2 regions of the Martelella sp. K41-7 genome follow, and region 1 is predicted to be linked to the other one. Evidence: riboswitches for the same ligand, from Rfam matches in the RefSeq annotation. Region 1 holds a riboswitch; the other holds the start of a gene.
The links. Region 1 has a riboswitch for S-adenosylmethionine ahead of AC0L7L_RS13230 (O-succinylhomoserine sulfhydrylase). Riboswitches for the same ligand answer to the same signal wherever they lie in the genome.
Positions count from the first base shown of each region.

Region 2: linked by a shared signal. The riboswitch ahead of AC0L7L_RS15435 (homoserine O-succinyltransferase) and the one ahead of AC0L7L_RS13230 (O-succinylhomoserine sulfhydrylase) in region 1 are both predicted to bind S-adenosylmethionine.

Region 1 is NZ_CM147867.1:2,777,968-2,781,369, forward strand. Features, by position in the region: gene apaG (Co2+/Mg2+ efflux protein ApaG) at 1-301, opposite strand, end outside; gene AC0L7L_RS13230 (O-succinylhomoserine sulfhydrylase) at 376-1,560, opposite strand; SAM riboswitch at 1,594-1,671, opposite strand; gene AC0L7L_RS13235 (2'-deoxycytidine 5'-triphosphate deaminase) at 1,742-2,830, shown strand; gene AC0L7L_RS13240 (hypothetical protein) at 2,906-3,244, opposite strand.
Region 2 is NZ_CM147867.1:3,247,282-3,250,683, reverse strand. Features, by position in the region: gene AC0L7L_RS15440 (aldose epimerase family protein) at 2-1,024, opposite strand; gene AC0L7L_RS15435 (homoserine O-succinyltransferase) at 1,091-2,023, opposite strand; SAM riboswitch at 2,090-2,167, opposite strand; gene AC0L7L_RS15430 (NUDIX hydrolase) at 2,235-2,681, opposite strand; gene AC0L7L_RS15425 (LysE family translocator) at 2,736-3,368, opposite strand.

The DNA of each region.
Region 1 (3,402 bases):
AATGGCCGACCATGATGCCGGAAGGCGTGTCTAGCGGGGCTGCCGACTGGTAGGCAAAGCGTCCGCCGCTCTCAAGCACCGGTTGCTTGCCGGCGACGCCGGGGCCGTTGACGGTCTCGACAATACCGTCGGCGTTGGTGATGGTCCAGTGGCGGGCAATGATCTGGACCTCGATCGCCCCGTGATTGACGATCTCGATATCGTAGGCCCAGACAAACTGGTCATCCGCCGGGGAGGAATGCTCGTCCAGAAAACGGGTCTCCACCTTGATCTCTATGTCGTCCGTCGTTTCGCTGTCCACTGGCCGGCTCCGGAAATGTCCTGCCCGGCCGGTGTCGGTGGTCGCCGGTCGGTCCTGATCCGCAATTCTGACGCTTATGCCGGCAGTTTTGCAAGTGCCGCTGCAAAATCGTCGATCAGATCGTCGCTATCCTCGATACCGGCCGAAAAACGGATCGTGCCGCCGGTAATACCAAGTTCGGCGCGCGCCTCGTCGGAGAGGTTCTTGTGGGTTGTCGTCGCCGGATGGGTGATCAGGCTCTTGGCATCGCCGAGATTGTTGGAAATCGAGACGATGTCCAGCGCATCCTGAAGCGCAAAGGCCGCATCCTTGCCGCCCTTCAGTTCGAAGGCGATCAGCGACGATCCGGCTTTCATCTGCTTTTTGATGATGTCAGCCTGCGGGTGATCGGCGCGGCCGGGATAGATCACGCGGGCGACCTGTTTCTGATCGGCAAGGAAATCCGCAATTCTTGCGGCACTTTCGGTCTGCTGGCGGACGCGCAACGGAAAAGTTTCCAGCCCCTTCATCAACAGCCAGGCGTTGAAGGGCGACAGCGCAGGGCCGGTGTGGCGGAAATAGTCCTGCAGTTCTTCCTCAACCCATTCCTTGGACGACAGGACAACGCCTCCGAGGCAGCGGCCCTGACCATCGATATGCTTGGTTGCCGAGTAGACGACGACATCCGCACCGAGTTCGAGCGGTTTCTGGTAGAGCGCGGTGGCGAATACGTTGTCGACCACCAAACGGGCACCGGCCTGATGGGCAAGCCGCGCGACACCGGCGATATCGATCACTTCGAGTGTCGGGTTGGTCGGGCTTTCAATGAAGAACAATTTTGTGTTCGGGCGGATTGCGGCCTCGAAATTGGCAAGCGCGCGACCGTCGACCAGTGTGCATTCAATGCCATATTTCGGTGCAAGCGTTTCGACCACCCAGCGGCAGGAGCCGAACAGCGCGCGCGCTGCCACGATATGGTCACCGGCCTTCAGTTGGCATAGGATTGCGGCGGAAACGGCGGCCATACCGGAAGCGGTGGCGCGCGCATCTTCCGCGCCTTCAAGCGCGCACATACGTTGTTCGAACATGGCGTTGGTCGGGCTGCCATAGCGGGCATAGATAAAGCCCTCATCCTCGCCCTTGAAGCGGGCCTCGGCGGCGGCAGAATTTTCGTAGAGAAAGCCCTGCGTCATGAAGATGCCCTCCGACATCTCGCCATACTGCGAACGCAGGCTGCCTGCGTGAACGAGCTTGGTTTGCGGACGCCAGGACTGCTTCATCTTTTCTCTCCAAACAAAAAAACCGGTCGCGAAGGGACCGGTTACCCGGCCTTTTAGCTATTTGTTTAACGTGGCTGCAAGCCGACCGGCCAAATCACCACAGGGATAATTCGGCATATTCCCTATCAGCGCTTGCGTCAATTCTGAAACATTGGTTTTGTCGGCCAACAGGAGCAAAACCATGTCAAATAAGCCCGGAATACTGGCCGATCACGCCATTGCCGCCCTGCTGGAGCAGGGCGATCTGGTTGCCGCAAAGCCACTCGACCACGACCAGATCCAGCCCGCCAGCCTCGATCTGAGGCTCGGGGTGAAGGCCTATCGTGTGCGGGCAAGTTTCCTGCCCGGCCCGCGAAATCATGTGGCCGACAAGCTGTCGCATCTCAGCATGCACGAGATCGATCTGACGCAGGGGGCGGTGCTGGAAACTGGCTGTGTCTATATCGTGGAGTTGATGGAAGCCCTCAGGCTGGGCGAAGCGATGGCAGCCTCGACCAACCCCAAAAGCTCGACCGGAAGGCTGGATATTTTCACGCGCGTGATCACCGATTTCGCTCAGGAGTTTGATATCATTCCGGCGGGTTACGAAGGGCCGCTTTATCTGGAGATTTCGCCGCGCACCTTCCCGGTGATCGTGCGGCAGGGCTCCCGGCTTTCGCAGATCCGTTTCCGTTCTGGCCATGCCGTTCTCGCCGAAGATGCGCTGATGGCACTGCACCGCGCCGAAACGCTGGTTGCCAGCGACATGCCCAATATCTCCGATGGCGGGATTGCGCTTTCCATCGATCTGGAGGGTGAGGGGCTGGTCGGTTATCGCGGCAAGCACCACACCGGCGTCATCGATGTCGACCGCAAGGCTGGCTACGACATTCTCGATTTCTGGGAGCCGATCGAGGGACGCGGCAAGGGCGAACTGATCCTCGATCCGGATGAATTCTACATCCTGGTTTCGCGCGAGGCCGTGCATGTACCGCCGCTCTATGCCGCCGAGATGACGCCGTTCGATCCGCTGGTCGGTGAATTCCGCGTGCACTATGCAGGCTTTTTCGACCCAGGTTTCGGCCATGCGCAAGCCGGCGGCAGGGGCGCGCGTGCCGTACTGGAGGTCAGAAGCCACGAAGTGCCCTTCATTCTCGAACACAGCCAGATCGTGGGTCGTCTGGTCTACGAGCACATGATGGATCCGCCGACCGCGCTTTATGGTTCAGGTCTCGGCTCGAACTATCAGGCGCAGGGGCTTAAGCTCTCCAAGCATTTCCGGGTCGGGTAGGAACAGTCCAGAAAAAAACCGGCCACGAAGCGACCGGCTTTTCGATGGCATTCGGAATTGCCGGAACGGCTTCGTTCAGTAACCCGGCGGCAACACGGCCAGTTCGTTGCAGGTCTCTTCATTGCCGACCAGCGTGTCTCGAATTTGCGCCTGCTGGCGTGCCCGTAGACGTGCGTCGTCGATATCGGACTGATCGGCGCCCATCGCCCTCGCCTTGGCATAGATTTCCTCGGATGCATCCTTCAGCTTGGCGTCGCCACGCAGGCTGATGTAGCTCTCGCACCTCTGTGCTCCAAGCTCTGCACGTGCGCCCTGATCGAGCAGTTCCTGAAGGGACGTCTCCGGTGGTGCCGTCTGACAGCCGGCGAGCGCTACCACAGTCATAAATGCCGCGATTCGGATCAGATTGATCATGATTCATTCTCCCAATTGGTTCTTGCCGCTCATAATAGCGGAAAATGCCGACGTCGGGTCGGCTTTCTTGCGCCGGAGCGAAAACCGGGACGATGAAAGATACGTGTTTTCGCGGACTTGAAGTCGGTGTTGTATCAATTAAAAAGAAAAGGGCCCGG
Region 2 (3,402 bases), 470 kb from region 1:
CTCAGCCCTTGCGAAAGACGTAGTCCGTCTCCTGGCGCAATGTCTTGCCGGGTCGAAGGATGGCGTTCGGAAAGCCCTCCTGATTGATGGCGTCGGGCCAGACCTGGGTTTCAAGGCAGAAACCGGCAAACGGGCCGTAGGGGAAGCCGTTGAGGCCTTCCGGCGTCTCGTCGAGTTTGAAGGCGGTGTAGAGTTGCACACCGGGCTCGGTCGTCAGCACGTCGAGCGTGACCCGCGATGACGGCGCATAGGCGCTGATCACCGGCCGCTTTTCGGTGCGCTCGGTCGACAGGCAAAAATTGTGGTCGAACAAAACCTGCCGGCCGTTCTCGTCTTCGCGCTTCATCGGATGTGGCTTGCGGAAGTCGAAGGGCGTGCCTGCGACAGACCGCAGCTCGCCAGTCGGGATCTGCCGCTCATCCGTTGGCAGATAGTGGTCGGCCATGATCATCAGCGTGTGCTCGAGGGTATCCGTGCCGTTGCCGAGATTGAAATAGGTGTGGTTGCACATGTTGGCGATCGTCGGCTGATCGGCGGTTGTCTCGTAAACCACCGAGAACACGCCGCGCGGCTTCAGCCGGAAATGCGCGCGGATTTCGCAATTGCCGGGAAAGCCGCCGCGTCCGTCCGGGTCGGTGATCTTGAGCGTCACCCGGTCTTCGCCGATCTCCTCGAATTCCCACATGCTGACGCCGATACCGTTGCTGCCGCCATGCAGATTGGTGATGCCGTTTTCGTTGCAGTCGACCTGATATTCCTTGCCTTCGATTGAAAAACGGCCATTCGCGATCCGGTTGGACGAACGCCCCGGTGTTGCGCCAAAATAGGGAGAATGGGCCGGATAGTTGTCGAAATCGTCAAATCCCAGAACAAGCGCATGATCGTGACCTTCAAGGCGCAGATCCTGAACGACGGCGCCCCAGTTGATGATCTTCGCGGTCAGTCCGCCTCCCGAGATCGTGACTCGGCTGACGGTCTGGCCGTCCTTTGTCTGGCCGAAGGCTTCCGGTTGTGGCGCACTCATTTTTTAATCCTCCGCATCTGAAATGTTGCATTGCGGCGCGGATATTGCGCCGGAATGCCCGGTGCTTCAAGCGCTCAGGCGCTTTTTGCCGATTTCTTCCAGAGAGTAGGGCGTCGTCTGGTAGACTTCGTTGATCCAGTTGCCAAACAGCAGATGCGCATGCGAGCGCCAGCGGTTGAGCGGGGTGCGGTTCGGGTCGTCTGCCGGGAAATAGTTGAATGGCAGGTCAACTGGAACATTTGCTTCGACATCACGCATGTACTCATCGGCGAGCGAACCGGAATCATACTCGATATGGTTGAACATGTAGAGCCGGTTGGCGAAGCTCTCCTGCGCAAGACAGGGGCCGACCTCGTCGGAATCCATCAGCAATTCCATGCCGGCGACGCGTTCCAGATCCTCCCGGCGCACCTCTGTCCAGCGCGAAACCGGTATCTGGAAATCGTCGGAAAAACCGTTGAGATAGACCGAGGCCGGTTTCAGGTTGCGGTGGCGGTGGACGCCGAAGGCCTTCTTTTCCAGAAGCCTCTTGGGGATGCCGTGGAAATGATAGGCAGCGGCCATCGCGCCCCAGCAGATATTCATTGTCGAGTGGCAATGGGTCGTGGTCCAGTCAAGGATCGACTTCATCTCGTTCCAGTAGGTCACGTCCTCGAAATCGATCGTCTCCACCGGCGCACCGGTGATGATGAAGCCGTCGAATTTACGCTCCGCCACTTCGTCCCAGGTCTGGTAGAATGAAAGCAGGTGGTCGATCGGCGTGTTCTTGGCCTTGTGGCCGCCGACACGCACCAGCGACAGCTCGATCTGCAGCGGAGAGGCGCCGAGAAGGCGCGCGAACTGAAGCTCGGTCCTGATCTTGTTCGGCATCAGGTTGAGCAGCCCGAAATGCAGCGGCCGAATATCCTGCCGCTCCGCAACCGTTTCCGTCTTGACCCGCACGCCTTCGGAAATCAGTGTCTCGAAGGCCGGCAGCGTATCTGGAATCTTGATAGGCATGTCTCATTCCAATCCCGAACAGAAACCGGCCGTCTCAATACGCAACCGGTCCGAATGGGCAGGAATTTTCTGCTTGCTTCGGCCCTTTAGCGAATTGTTTTACGTGGCTGCAAGCCGGCCGGCCAAATCACCACAAGAAGAAGGTAGATATCGCCGTAATTGCCGGGCGTCAATCATGGCGCAACAGACACCATCTTGCCGGTGGGCTGCCTCAGGCGAAAAATGCACGAAATATCGGCCACGAAAGCGGTATTTCCATGCCAAATCCTAGACTCCTTGTGGCTTCTTTCCACTCAAGGAAAAACAGGCGAAAGCGAATGGAGCAATGACCGTCTGAGGAATGCTTCTCGTCATGAAACCAGAACTCCGGCGTTTTATCCTCTAGGAGAACTGTAAAGATGTGACGCCGGTGACTTACGGTCTTGCCGTTTTTGCTGAAGTTGTAGTCGGCGCTGCCATGTTCTGACCAGTTTTTGTTCGGCAACAAGCCGGTTTCCTCGTGAAATTCCCGCTTTGCCGCATTAATGGCAGACTCCCCGTGTTCTATCGTGCCGCCCGGAACCTGAAGCGGCACGGCGGGAAAATCCGGTTCATCAAAAACAAGGATTCTGCTGCCACGTCGTGCGTAGATGAGCACTTTTTCGGCGTCTGGCGGCATATGCTTTGGGCCCTTTGTTATAGATCGCGTTCATTCTCGCGGTAGCACCCTTTTTCAGGATGTCGCCCGTCTCAGTGTCGCCGTTGTGATGCCCATGGCGATCAGGGCGCTGCCACCCAGACGCGGCAACAATGAAGAAATCTTGGGAGATGTCAGCTTTATTCGGAGCCGGTCGGCCATTAGTGCGTACGCCAGAGCGTTGATTGCGCCTAACCCGACGAACGTGGCTGTGAGTATCGCAAACTGTGGAAGAAGCGGTGTTTCGGGTGCTATGAACTGCGGTACAAAGGCGATGAAGAAGGCAATCGATTTCGGGTTCAGCGCCGTCACCCCCATGGCATGAAAGAAAACCCGCCTTGCTGCAAGCGGGGCGTTGGCGGAAGCCGATACGGCCTCGCTCGGACCGGTGCTTTTGAATAGCCGGGTGCCGAGATAAACAAGATAGGCCGCACCGACCCATTTGAGAACGAGAAACAGCTTGGCTGACGTCAGCACCAGCGCGCCGAGCCCGGCAAGCGAAGCGGTCATGGCGATAAAGTCCCCAAGCGCGACACCGGCAACGGTGGCAAGCGCAACCCGCCGACCCTGACCGAGCGCGTAGCTCAGGACGAGAAGAACAGTGGGCCCCGGAATGAACAGCAGTGCTGTCGATGCGGCCACGAAGGTAAGCCAGAGGTGTAAATCCATCTCTCTCTCCGGTGAATTCTTCAGAATATTTCTA